Regions from separate parts of the Dethiosulfatibacter sp. genome, predicted to be linked through region 3. Evidence: a T-box and tRNA genes for the amino acid it is inferred to sense, from the RefSeq annotation. Region 3 holds a T-box; the other regions hold tRNA genes.

Region 1 (3,845 bases), on a different contig from region 3:
TGCCTGCTACAATAAGGTTAAAGAGCTGAAAAGATAATATTTGGACAATCAAAAAATTACAGCCTGCGGTTTTTAAAACCACAGGCTATTTAATATTCATACTATTCTTCAAAACTCAAGATATTAAATAAAACTGATTGCGACATAGTATATCAAAGGAATAAAAAGTGCAGGAAGCATGTTCCCAACTTTAATTCTTTCCTTAATTATAACATTTAGACCGAGAGACATAATTAAAAGACCACCTACTGCTGACATCTCGTTGATTACAACATCCGTAAGCACATCCCTTAAAGACCCTGCCAAAAGAACTATTGACCCCTGATAGAGAAAAACAGGAATACTTGAAAAAATAACACCGATACCAAGAGACGCAGTCAAAGCAATTGATATTATTCCGTCCAATAGCGACTTTGCAAACAATACATCGTGTTTCCCAAGAAGTCCACCTTCGATGGCTCCTATTATTGCCATTGACCCCACACAATACATAAGTGATGAAGTTACAAATCCCTGGCTTATATTGCTGTCACCCTTTATCCTGTTTTGAAGCTTATCACCTGCTCCTTCAAGTTTTGATTCAATATCAACAACCTCACCCATCAAGGTACCTATGACCACACTACATATGACTAGAAGGATATTTTCCGTCCCTATGGCCATTTTAATCCCTATGAGTACTATAGAAAGACTTATTGACTTCATTATACTTTCACTGAATCGTTCAGGTATGAGATTTTTAAAAAAATACCCAGTAAGGCTTCCTAGTATTATTGCTATTGTATTTACTATCGTTCCTAACACATTTATGTCCTCGCTTATTAAATTCGAAAAATAAAACCCGCCCTTACGACGGTCAAACAAATCATCACCTGCCACAGTATATTTTTATTCTTCATAGATTTATTGAAGCCTCAATCATATCGACCAAGGCTCCATTTAAAATTTATTTTTTTCTTATGCCTTATTTACTGATCCGAATATTTCCATTTTCTCCTTAACAGTAGCCTTGATTGCTTCAAATCCAGGTCCTAAGATTTTTCTTGGATCATATCCCTTTCCTACAAGGTCTTTGCCTTCTTCGATGTATTTTCTTGTAGCAGCAGCAAATGACAACTGGCACTCAGTATTTACATTGATTTTTGCTACACCAAGAGAAATAGCTTCCTTAATCATATCTACAGGTATTCCTGTTCCACCGTGAAGAACCAACGGCATATCACCAGTAAGTTTCTTGATTTCTGCTAATATTCCAAAATCAAGACCATTCCAGTTTGCTGGATATTTTCCATGTATATTGCCAATCCCAGCAGCTAGCATCTCAACACCAAGGTCTGCAATTTTTTTACATTCCTGAGGATCCGCAAGTTCTCCAGCACCAACAACTCCGTCTTCCTCGCCACCTATTGCTCCAACTTCAGCTTCAACAGTGATTCCCTGTGCTCGAGCTATAGCAATTATTTCTTTTGTTTTTTCGATATTTTCATCTATGTCATAATGAGAACCATCAAACATTACTGAAGAGAATCCAGCTTCCATAGCTTTCATTGCACCTTCATATGATCCGTGATCAAGATGTATCGCAACAGGGACAGTAATACTAAGGTCTTCAATCATTCCCTTGACCAAACCCACAACCGCTCTGTAGCCTCCCATATATTTCCCTGCGCCTTCAGAAACTCCTAGCATAACAGGTGAGTTGTTTTCCTGTGCAGTTAGAAGTATTGCTTTTGTCCACTCAAGATTATTAATATTGAAGTGACCCACTGCATATTTTCCCTTAACTGCATCTGCCATCATTTTTTTAGCCGATACCAACATTATAATACCTCCAGAATTTTTAATTATATCAAACTGGACACTGCAAAATCATTTCAAAAAAAAGGATGCATCAAAATTACTCATCTCAATTTTTGATAAGTGCACCCGTTAAGACTATTAATAAAATCACTATAGCAATCCCAGTTATTAATATCATTCTTTTACACCTTTAATAATTAATCTTGTTTTCCATATCATTATAGCAGAAATATCTTATGTTTTCCATAGCTACAGACGATATAGTACACATTGTATTTTTTTAGTACTGAAATCTTCTATTTTTGCAAAAAAACAACACTTTCAAGCATTAACTTGAAAGTGTTATCACAATGGTGCCGAAAGTGGGACTCGAACCCACACGAGTGTTACCTCACTGGATTTTGAGTCCAGCGCGTCTGCCAGTTCCACCACTTCGGCGTGACCAGTAATTAAGATAATAGCACAAAATTTTTACCAGTGCAAGTATAAATTTATTTATTTTTCTCCTTGGAATAATACAAAGTAGTGACTTTCTTGTTATCAAGTCCTTTAATAACCTCTTCCTTGCTGAATGTGTATTTAAATCCGCATTTTTCACTAACTTTTTGCGAATTTTTATTAAAGTCAAAGTGACCACTCCATACCAAGTCAAGTTCCAGTTCTTTGAAACAGTATTCAACCAAATAATCTACAGCTTCGGGTACATACCCATTTCCCCAATAATCAGGATTTAACACATATCCAATTTCTCTTTGTTTTAAATCTTTCTTTTCAGGATCAGGATACCTTTCATGGATGCCAATACTTCCTATCACCTTTTTTGTTTTCTTTAATTCGATGGCATAAACCTCTCCACTTCCAATAAAGTGTTTGATTACATCCCTGCTTTTGTTGATATTTTCATGAGGTTTCCAACCGGCATTAGGTCCTACAAGTTCATTTTGTGCATATTCGAACAAGTCATCCATATCAGATATTTTCCATTGCCTCAAAATCAATCTTTCGGTTTCTATAATCTTCATAATGATTCCCCTTTAATATCAGAATAATTAGTTCATTTTTATTATACACTGCAATCTACAAAAACGCAAAATCACCTTGAAGACTAAATCTTCAAGGCGCTTTTTACTGGTGCCGAAGGTGGGACTCGAACCCACACGAGTGTTACCTCACTGGATTTTGAGTCCAGCGCGTCTGCCAGTTCCACCACTTCGGCGTAACCCATAAGTAAGATAATAGCACAAAGTGATATGTAACGCAAGTATAAATTTAATTTTAATTGTTATTCTACAGACATCATCAAAATTCCGGAAAAAGTCGCATTATCTGGAGCTACTTTTATGTCAACTTTCCTTCTCATTTCCTTTAAATAATTCTTATATTTCAAATAAAATTTATCCTCAGCAAACATTTCTCTAGCCATTTCCTTCATCTTGCTTATTTTATGTTTCTTTGCAAGTTTCTTCATTACTTCAGCTTTTTTCAACTTTTTTTAAACTACAAAAAAATCACGAAAATGATAAAATCATTCCCGTGACTGAATTTTATTCTACTGTTACAGACTTTGCCAGGTTTCTAGGCTTGTCTATGTCGCAGTCCTTATGCAGAGCTGCATAATATGCCAAAAGTTGAGCAGGTATTGCCGATACCAGCGGGGTTAGCTTTTCATGTACATCATTAATTATTATCTGATCTGTTTCCGCACTCAGTCTTTTCAAAGATATTGCTATTACAGCCGCTCCTCTAGCTTTTACTTCCTTTATATTACTTCTTGTGTTAAGGTTTATCCGTTCCTGGGTTATTATTGCTACAACAGGAGTATTATCTTCTATCAACGCTATGGTACCATGTTTCAGCTCTCCGGCTGCAAAACCTTCTGCCTGAATATATGATATTTCCTTAAGCTTAAGTGCCGCTTCAAGGCATGTATAATAGTCCACATGTCTTCCTATATAAAAACAACTCCTTGACTCAAGAAGATATTCTTTTGCAAGTTTCTCGTATAGTTCCTTGTTGTCACAAAGTCCTTCCATGACGCTTGCAGC
Region 2 (4,157 bases), on a different contig from region 3:
CTCATACCATCCATAAAGCGTATCATTGTCATGGGTTCCCGTATAAAATACCGTGTTTGAATCAATACTATCAAGGAAGTTTTCATTTTCAAAATCATCCATATTTTCAAACTGTAATATCCTCATACCAGGATATCCCAGCTTGTTTTTCAACTCACATACCTCTTCAGTTATATGGCCAAGGTCCTCTGCAATCACTGGTATTTCACCCAAATACTTCTTAAGACTTAAAAAGAAACCATAACCTGGTCCCTTGGACCATTTACCGTTAACTGCATTAATATCTCCAAAGGGAACCTCCCAGTATGCTTCAAATCCTCTGAAATGATCCAGTCGAATAATATCATGTTTTTCCAGTGAATTTTCAATCCTCTTTATCCACCATAGAAAATCATGAGTTGCCATTTCATCCCATCTGTATACAGGGTTTTCCCACAGCTGCCCCGTTTCACTGAAATCATCAGGAGGAACACCCGCTACAGTCAAGGGATTACCCTTGGAATCAATGTTGAAAAGCTCTTGGTGCGACCAGACATCTGCACTTTCAAGAGAGGTGTAAATAGGTACATCACCAATAATCCTTATTCCCCTGTCGTTGGCATATTTTCTAAGTTCCTTCCACTGTCTGTGGAATATATACTGAAGAAACTTCTCACAATATATTTCTTCGCTTAGTTTTTCTTTATATTCATTCAAGATTTTTTCATCTCTATTAGCCAGTTCCTTGTTCCACCTGGTCCAGTCTCTTGACTTGAAAAGTTTTGACAAAGAAATGTAAAGGGCAAAATTGTCAATCCAGTACTTACTGCAAGAAACAAAGGATTCATAGTCTGATTTTATATCTTTTACTTTCGTGTCCATTAAGGACTTAAAATTTAAAAACGCCTTTTTAAACAGTATTTCCTTTAACTTCCTAACCTTTAAAAAGTCGACTCTTCCATCTGAAAAATCAGGCAGATCCATTAAATCTTCTTTATTTAAATATCCATCTTCAACCATAATATCAAAACTTATTAACATTGTGTTGCCTGCAAAAACACAAGGTGACTTATAAGGGGAATTGTACTCGTCCACAGGATTTAAAGGAAGCACCTGCCAAAGACTCTGTTTCGAATCCGCCAGAAAATCTATAAATTCACGAGCTTCTATACCCATATCACCTATGCCATATTTTGAGGGCAAAGATGAAATATGAAACAAAATGCCGCTTTTTCTTGGAAATTTCATATGAACACCCTCTTCTAAATTCTATTCAAAATAGTGATTTATAAATGATATCAACTGTAGTTTATTAATCATATTTGAATAATTTATTATAACATATTTAAACATATTATAATTCACTGATACGCCATACATATTCAAACATACGTTCTAAGCTTAATTGATATTATACCTCAATCCATGGTTTTGTCAAATAAAAAACGTGAAAAAACGAGCCATAAGCTCGTCATTTTTCTTGGTGCGGACGGGGGGATTTGAACCCCCACACCTATACAGGCACTAGCCCCTCAAGCTAGCGTGTCTGCCGTTCCACCACATCCGCATATTTAATTAATACATCTTTTATTTAAGTTGCTTGATTATTATAATAGAAATAAAAGGGTTTGTAAAGTATAAATTCACAATTTATCTAAATAAATATTACAAATCCTTTTTGCTTAAAACTGAAAGTAAATAAAGGTGCTCTGCTCAGTCTTGGCGATGACTATAAGTACTACTACCACTGCCGCATACCCTAGTGCTCTCACTGGTATCGGTAATTGTTCCTGAATTTTTACCGACAGTTTTTTCTCGTTTTTTCTAATATAGTATTCCAATACATGTATGAAATATAATCCTGCAGAAATCATGATATATTTAACTTGGAATGGTGTTACTGTGAGGCTGCTTATGTCGAACATCTTCTTTATTATAAAAATCGCCTGGGAGAATGTCTTTGCCCGAAAGAACACCCATCCTATGCTTGTAAGATTGAAAAAAACAAATATGCAAACTACATTATACCAATTCTTATCCATCACCTTGTTTCTAAAATTCGAAAAATACCTCTGGTAAATATTGTGTATTATGACCAATAATCCATGATATGCTCCCCAAATCAAAAAGGTCCAGTCAGCACCGTGCCACATTCCCGATATGGTCATTGCAGCCATTAAAAACACACTCTGCATGGCAAAGCCTCTTCTATTTCCTCCAATAGGAATATATATATAGTCTCTTATCCATGAAGAAAGAGTTATATGCCATCTTTTCCAGAATTCCTTAGGGTTTTTACTTATATATGGAGATTTGAAGTTAATGTCAAGATCCAAGTCAAAGAGGTGTCCCACACCTACTGCTATTTCACTATATGCAGAAAAATCAAAATATATCTGAAAGGCAAAGAGCCATGCTGCAATCCATCCATCCAAAATCGTGAAGTTCATATAGCTGTCGAAAAACCTATTGGCATAGATTGCCAGATAATCTGCAAATAATATCTTTTTAGATAGCCCCATCATTATATAGTAGAGTCCATATTTGAATCTTGATTCTTTCCAACTGCAGTTTTTCAAATCATTTATCTGTGGAAGAAACTGGTAACCCCTCATTATTGGACCTGCTATAAGCTGTCCGAAGAATGATATAAACACCCAAAATCTAAGAAAAGACCTTTCTGGTTCTATTTCCCCTCTCTTTACATCAGTTATATATGCTATGATTTGAAATGTGTAGAAGGATATACCTACAGGCAGAATTATCCTTGAAATGAACTCGTCTTGATTTTGGAATCCTATATTAAAGAAACTGCTCAAGTTTGTCAACATAAACCCTGAGTACTTGAAAAACAGAAGATTCAATGCATTCACTCCAAGACCCAAATAATAATATATGTTGTTTTTACTCTCGTAAAGTCTGATTGCAAAAAAATATGATATGAATGTCACTGCACCAAAAAGTGTCAGGTAATTCAACCCTGATGCACCATAAAACATCAAATTGGCACAGGCAAGAGCGTATACTCTTGATTTAGGTAATATATAGTAAATAAGCACTGTAATGCTCAAAAGCATGATAAATTCAAATGAATGAAACAGCATGTTTTCCTCCTAGTCAAACCATCTGGAAGTATTTTCTATTAATACTTCCGCAAGTTGTTTATATCCTTCAGGTATAAGATGGATATGGTCCGAATATTGACCGTTCTCTATTCTCCCTGTCATATCAAGATATTCAGCCTTACTTGAATCAAAATATTCCTTTACCAGATCAAGATTATCATCATATCCCGGGGTTTTCCTTACCTTGTCAAGAAGTATCCTATTTGCAGGATGCATATAGAATACTGTGTTTTTACCTTCCTGAAATTTCATGATTTTCTCCAGAAAAAATATCTGATAGTTTTTTTCCGTCATATCAAATTTCTTATCACTGAAAATCCTGTACATGGTTGGTTCATTAAGCATCCCCACAAGAAATTCCTTTTCCTCCCAGGATTTTCCTTCGTTGGAAATACTGTCATTTACGCCCTTAAGTTTGCCTAAAAAACCAGCCTTTATGATATCCTTATAGTTCATTACAGACAACCTTTCAAAAATAAACGTTTTTAATTCATCGACAATCCTTGTTTCGATATCAATTTTTATCTTATCGTTCATAACTTCCAAGTTAAGACAATGGTTGTATGCTTCAATATCTTTTTCCTTAAGAATATCTGTAAACCAGAAAACTGGTGCCGGATAAGGATTTCTTCCTACAAAACCCTGATATATAAGGTTTATTACAACATTATCCCTTGAAATATTATAGTCATCCATCATAAGCAGAATTGTATAAATATCTCCAATCTGGTTTGATGGTACTGACAGATTAAATACACCAATATTCTTGTCATATTCTTGAAGTATTTTTTCCATGTAAAAACTAATGGATTGATCCGGTGTTCCAGGAGTACTGTACATTACGGAATCTCCCACAAGAACAATATAATCATCCATCTTTTCTTCCTTTATTATCCTGCCTATCTGTTCAAGGGCTATCTTTATATTTTCATGTTTATTTTTTATAAGATCATACTCGATCCTGTAATTATATATTATTGATGAATCAACCAAACCTGGCAAAAACACCTGGATTAATATCATATATACTATAAAATACAGTATCACTTTTTT
Region 3 (5,960 bases):
TTGGGAAGACCATGTTCACTTTGCAGCCTATAGCGACACATTTCAGCATTAGAAAGTTAAAATATGGAGGAATGACATGAATACAAAAGAACTTATGGATATTGCCCTTGAGATGGCAGATCTTGATAAAATGCCCCATGATACTACAATAACTGTAGAAGGGGATAATATAAAAAGAATACTAATAGGAGTGGACATGGAAACTCCCGAGCTTATGCTTGGAAGGGAAATGGGCTATGACTGTGTAATAAGCCACCATCCAAAGGCAGATGGAGCAAAGGCTGACTTCTACAAGGTAATGGATTTTCAAATTGACAAGATGGTTGAATTTGGAATTCCGGTAAACAGAGCCCAGAAGGTCCTTCAAAAGGCCAGGACGATAGTTAGTCTTGCCAATCAGGTTTCAAACTATGATTCAGTATCTTCCGCTGCGAGGCTGATGAAGATGCCTTTCATGAATATACACATACCTGCTGACCTTATCGGAGAGAAAATTGTACAGTACCATCTTGACGACAAATTCAAGGACAATGACAGGAAGACACTTCAAGATGTGGTGGACGCACTCTATGAAATAGATGAATATAAGAGAGGACTAACTGAGCCTATGATAAGAGTAGGAGGTCCCAAAAGTTATGCGGGGAAAATAGCCGTACTCTATGCTGGTGGAACAAACGGTGGAGCCGATGTCTACAAGGCATATTTCGAAGCGGGAGTAGGCACAATAGTGGCCATGCACGCACCTGTAAATGTTCTTGATGAAGTAAGAAAACAGAACATTGGAAATGTAATAGTGGCAGGACATATACCAAGCGATTCCATTGGTCTTAACAAGATTATAGCTAAATGGGAAGAAAAAGGGATGGAAGTTACAAAAATGGCAGGTATCATATAGAAAATCTGTTGATAAATTCGTATTCCTTTGATATAATACAATTTAGAAATTAATAGAGCATAGAAGGGGAGCAGTAGGCCGAAAAAAGATTTAAGAGAGCTGTTGGCAGGTGAGAAACAGTATCTTCAGAGGCTGAACTTACCCGTGAGCTCAATTTAAAATAAGAGAGACTTTTTGTCTAATATGGGTGGTACCGCGGAAGTTTTTCGTCCCATGTGATGGAAAGCTTTATTTTTGTTTGTGGACATAATCAATAGGATGTCCAGAGTCTAGTTTGCAATAAAAAAATTAAGGATGTTTTAATTAATCTAAGTTTAGGTTACATTCAAAAAAACTAAGGATGTTTAATCAACAGCGAGTTTCGTACTTATTCATTTAATAAATTAAGGATGTTTTAATCAACAGTGAGTTTCGTACTTATTCGTTTAATAAATTAAGGATGTTTTAATCAACAGTGAGTTTCGTACTTATTCATGAAACAAATGTATCGCATTGATGAATTGCGATACATTTGTTTCATGAATAAACTCAACTAGGCTGTTGCTTAAAACTAGGAGGGAAATTATGGTTTCGTATAATCCAACTGCTATTGAAAAAAAATGGCAGAAAATTTGGGAAGAAAAAGAAACATTCAAGGCTGAAGATAATTCAGAAAAACCGAAATACTACAACCTGGTGGAGTTTCCATATCCGTCGGGAGCAGGACTTCACGTAGGACACGTTAGAGCATACTCTTCTCTTGAAATAATATCAAGAAAGAGAAGAATGCAGGGATATAACGTATTGTTCCCAATAGGATTCGATGCTTTCGGACTTCCTACTGAAAACTATGCAATTCAGACTGGAGAGCACCCAAGAACAGTGACGGACAGAAACATTGAAGTGTTTTCTGACCAGCTTAGAAAGATAGGATATTCATTTGACTGGGACAGAGTGATAGATACTACAGATCCAGACTACTATAAGTGGACACAGTGGATATTCCTTAAGCTTTTTGAAAACGGACTTGCCTTCAGGGACAAGACCTATGTAAACTTCTGTACCGACTGCAAGGTTGTACTTGCAAATGAGGACTTCAGAGACGGAGCATGCGACAGATGTGGAAACGAAGTTGTACAGATGGAAAAGGATGTATGGTTCCTGAAAATAAGGGAGTATGCAGAGAAGCTTCTTGATGGACTTGATAAGGTGGACTACCTGCCAAGAATTAGATTGGAGCAGTCAAATTGGATAGGAAAATCAATAGGTGCCGAAGTCGACTTCAGGATCAAGGGAGAAGACGAGGTACTCAAGGTATTCACTACAAGACCGGATACTTTATATGGAGCTACCTTTATGGTAATAGCACCGGAACATCCCCTTGTAAAAAAATACCATGATCAGATTACAAATATAAATGAAATACACGAATACCAGGAATACGCACAGACCAAGACCGAATTCGAAAGAGTTCAGCTTGCAAAGGAAAAGTCTGGTGTTGAAATAAAAGGTCTTAAGGCAATAAACCCTGTAAATGATGAGGAAATACCGGTATGGGTTGCAGACTATGTAATGATGGGATATGGAACCGGAGCAATAATGGCGGTACCGGGTCACGATAATAGAGACTGGGAATTCGCTACGAAGTTCGACATACCTATTATAGAGGTAATCAAGGGTGGAGATGTAACAAAGGAAGCATTCACTGATACAAGCGACGGAATCCTTGTAAACTCAGATGTTATAAATGGAATGAGAGTAAAGGAAGCAATAGCAAAGATTATAGATATTCTTGTAGAAAAAGGAATTGGAGAAAGAACCATAAACTACAAGATGAAGGACTGGGCTTTCAATAGACAGAGATATTGGGGAGAGCCATTCCCAATTATTCACTGTGAAGAGTGCGGAATAGTTGGAGTTCCTGAAGAGGATCTTCCTGTTAGACTTCCCGTAGTTGAAAACTACCAGCCTACAGATACTGGAGAATCTCCCCTTGCTGCAATGGAAGACTGGGTAAATACTACTTGTCCGAAATGTGGTGGACCTGCAAAGAGAGAAACAGATACAATGCCTCAATGGGCAGGATCAAGCTGGTATTATCTAAGATATATGGACAATAAAAACAACGAAGCACTGGCAAGCAAGGAAAACCTTGATTACTGGGGCCAGGTTGACTGGTATAACGGAGGAATGGAGCATGTTACCCGTCACCTTCTTTATTCAAGATTCTGGCATAGATTCCTATATGACATTGGAGTAGTTCCGACAAAAGAGCCCTATGCGAAGAGAACTGCCCAGGGATTGATTCTTGGACCTGATGGAAACAAGATGTCCAAGTCAAAGGGTAATGTTGTAAATCCTAATGAAATAATTGCGGATTATGGTGCAGATACCTTGAGAGCATATGTAATGTTTATCGGTGACTACGAAAAGCCTGCTCCGTGGAATCCTAACGCTGTTAAGGGATGCAAGAGATTCCTTGACAGGGTATGGAAACTTCAGGAAATGATAGTTGATGGAGAAGGATATACCAAGGATCTTGAGACATCAATGAACAAAACAATCAAGAAGGTTTCCGAAGACTATGAGGAAATGAAGTTCAACACTGCAATTGCTGCAATGATGACCCTTGTAAACGAATTCTATGATAAGGGAAGTGTTACAAAAGACGAGATTAAGTCACTTCTTGTAATTCTTAACCCTGTATCGCCACATATGACAGAGGAAATCTGGGAGATGCAAAACTTTGGCGGAATGCTTAACGAGGCTCAGTGGCCAACTTGGGACGAAGAGAAGACTGTTGAAGATGTAATCGTGATGCCTGTTCAGATCAATGGAAAGGTTAAGGCTAAAATCAGCATACCGAAAGATGCTGACAAGGAAGCTGCAAACAAGATTGCTATGGATGATGCTTCTGTTCAAAAGGCAATAGGCGACAAGACAATCGTCAAGGAAATATTTGTTCCCGGAAAAATTTACAACATAGTTGTGAAGTAAGACAATATATAGAAATATTGACAAGCTGAAATGCAGGAGTGTAACCTGTGTTTCAGCTTTTTTTCGTTGTATATTTATAGAGAATGATAACTGCAATTTACATGATACTACACTTTTGCACTGACGAATGATATAATTAATTCAGTATTAATTTCTAACAGATCGAGGCGGTGAAGATTTTGGAGAATATTTTGTTTAAGATTAAGGAAGATGTCGACAAGCACGCGGAAATAATGTCAAAGATTATGAAAGTGGATGTGGAAATTGTCGACAGTCAAATGAATTTGATTTCTGGAAAATTCAATAGATATGCATATACAAAGGAAGATGGAACGGTTTTTATTGGCTGTGTATACGAAGAGGTGATTTCAACTGGTGAAAAGCAGATAATCATGAATCCAGGCATACATCCACTATGCCAAAAATGTGCTCAAAAAGACATTTGTGAAGAAAAGTTTGAGATGAGTGCACCTATAAAGTTGAAGGACCAGGTTATTGGTGTAATTGGGTTTGTTTGTTATACCGATGAACAGTTTGATTATATTCAAACGAATCTTGAAGTCTTCATGGAATTTCTTGATCAAATGACGGGGCTTATATCGTTGAAAGCGGCAGAGATGATGGAGAGCATCCGCATGCAGGGCATGGTCAACCTAATGAATACAATTGTGGATAGAATCGATGATGGGGTCATGATTTTTGACAAAGAAGGGAAATTGCATCGAATCAATGCTGGTGCACGGGAAATACTACAGCTTGAAGACATGTCCATGGATGAAATTGATATCGATCTCAAGAAGACGGATGGTCAGATTATGGGAATGGATGAGTATAACGTCAGTGTTATGGAAAAAGAATATGCTCTGGTTGGATCATACTTCGAAATCCACAACAAAACATATGATTGCGCATTTATTTTCAAGGATGTTAACACGATTAAAGCCAGTGCCCGGAAATTCATGACATCATATGAGAAAATCGGCGTTACCAGATTGCTGGGAAGATCAGTCCAAATGGAGAAGCTAAAGGAAAGAATAAAGCAGGTGGCTTCAACGACTTCATCGGTAATGATTTCAGGTGAAAGCGGTACAGGGAAGGAACTGGTCGCTCGGGCACTACATGAGGAGAGCGAAAGGTACAATGAGCCCTTCGTTGCTATAAACTGCGGAGCGATACCTGAAAATCTGCTGGAAAGTGAATTGTTTGGATATGTTAAAGGAGCCTTTACAGGTGCCGATCCCAGAGGTAAAATGGGTAAATTTGAACTTGCCCATAAAGGGACATTGTTTTTGGATGAAATAGGGGACATGCCCATTCATATACAGGTGAAGCTTCTGAGGGTGTTGGAAGAGAGAGAAATTGTAAAGCTGGGTGAAACTAAGCCTATCAAGATAGATGTTAGAGTAGTGGCTGCCACAAATAAAAATCTGGAAGAAATGATTGGAGAAAAAGCTTTTCGTGAAGACTTGTTTTATCGCTTGAATGTAATACCTATAAAGACAATACCTTTAAGGAAACGTGAGGGAGACGTGAGGCTTCTTTCAGACTATTTCGTTAACCGTTACGCTGGTATATTCAAGAAGAAAATCAAGGACATAGAACCGTCATTTTGGGAATGCCTTGAGAAGTATGATTGGCCAGGAAATGTACGTGAGCTGCAAAATACCATGGAATATGTCATTAACCTTATAAAAAGCCGTGACATTCTCAATGAACAAGTATTGCCGGAGAAGATTAGAAAAAACGAATCTGTACTTCTTGATGACGATTATAATCTTGAATACATGGAAGCGGAGTATATAAGGAAGGCATTGGACAAATATGGACATGATGGTCCTTCAAAGAAAATTGTTGCCGAAAAACTAGGGATAGGAATAGCGACCTTGTATCGTAAAATGAAGAAGTATGAAATGGATGAGGAATATGCCTAGGTGGTTATCAAAATGATAATGGATTAGAGCTGTAATTTCATCATTTAATGCTGCGACAAGTCATTTTAACCTGGCCTGGAAAGAAAAAGTCAAGTAATACCAATGGAAATAGAGTGTTTACCTTCCATGTAATCCTGAATTGAATGCTTGAATAGAGA

The links. The T-box of region 3 lies ahead of leuS (leucine--tRNA ligase). A T-box ahead of a tRNA ligase gene usually reads a tRNA of that ligase, here a tRNA-Leu.
Region 1: it has a tRNA-Leu gene. The T-box ahead of leuS (leucine--tRNA ligase) is inferred to sense a tRNA for this amino acid. The anticodon was not compared.
Region 2: it has a tRNA-Leu gene. The T-box ahead of leuS (leucine--tRNA ligase) is inferred to sense a tRNA for this amino acid. The anticodon was not compared.

Annotation. Positions count from the first base shown of each region.
Region 1 is NZ_CEZJXU010000235.1:116-3,960, reverse strand. It holds gene AC3AX0_RS08750 (DUF554 domain-containing protein) at 124-879, opposite strand; gene fba (class II fructose-1,6-bisphosphate aldolase) at 958-1,821, opposite strand; tRNA gene AC3AX0_RS08740 (tRNA-Leu) at 2,152-2,238, opposite strand; gene AC3AX0_RS08735 (GNAT family N-acetyltransferase) at 2,292-2,822, opposite strand; tRNA gene AC3AX0_RS08730 (tRNA-Leu) at 2,930-3,016, opposite strand; gene AC3AX0_RS08725 (hypothetical protein) at 3,083-3,268, opposite strand; partial or broken gene AC3AX0_RS08720 (SIS domain-containing protein) at 3,345-3,845, opposite strand, start outside.
Region 2 is NZ_CEZJXU010000203.1:39-4,195, forward strand. It holds partial or broken gene malQ (4-alpha-glucanotransferase) at 1-1,227, opposite strand, end outside; tRNA gene AC3AX0_RS08030 (tRNA-Leu) at 1,461-1,546, opposite strand; gene AC3AX0_RS08035 (MBOAT family O-acyltransferase) at 1,662-3,083, opposite strand; gene AC3AX0_RS08040 (hypothetical protein) at 3,093-4,157, opposite strand, start outside.
Region 3 is NZ_CEZJXU010000043.1:2,678-8,637, reverse strand. It holds gene AC3AX0_RS02995 (GNAT family N-acetyltransferase) at 1-52, shown strand, start outside; gene AC3AX0_RS02990 (hypothetical protein) at 77-895, shown strand; T-box leader at 947-1,112, shown strand; gene leuS (leucine--tRNA ligase) at 1,460-3,871, shown strand; gene AC3AX0_RS02980 (sigma-54 interaction domain-containing protein) at 4,063-5,802, shown strand.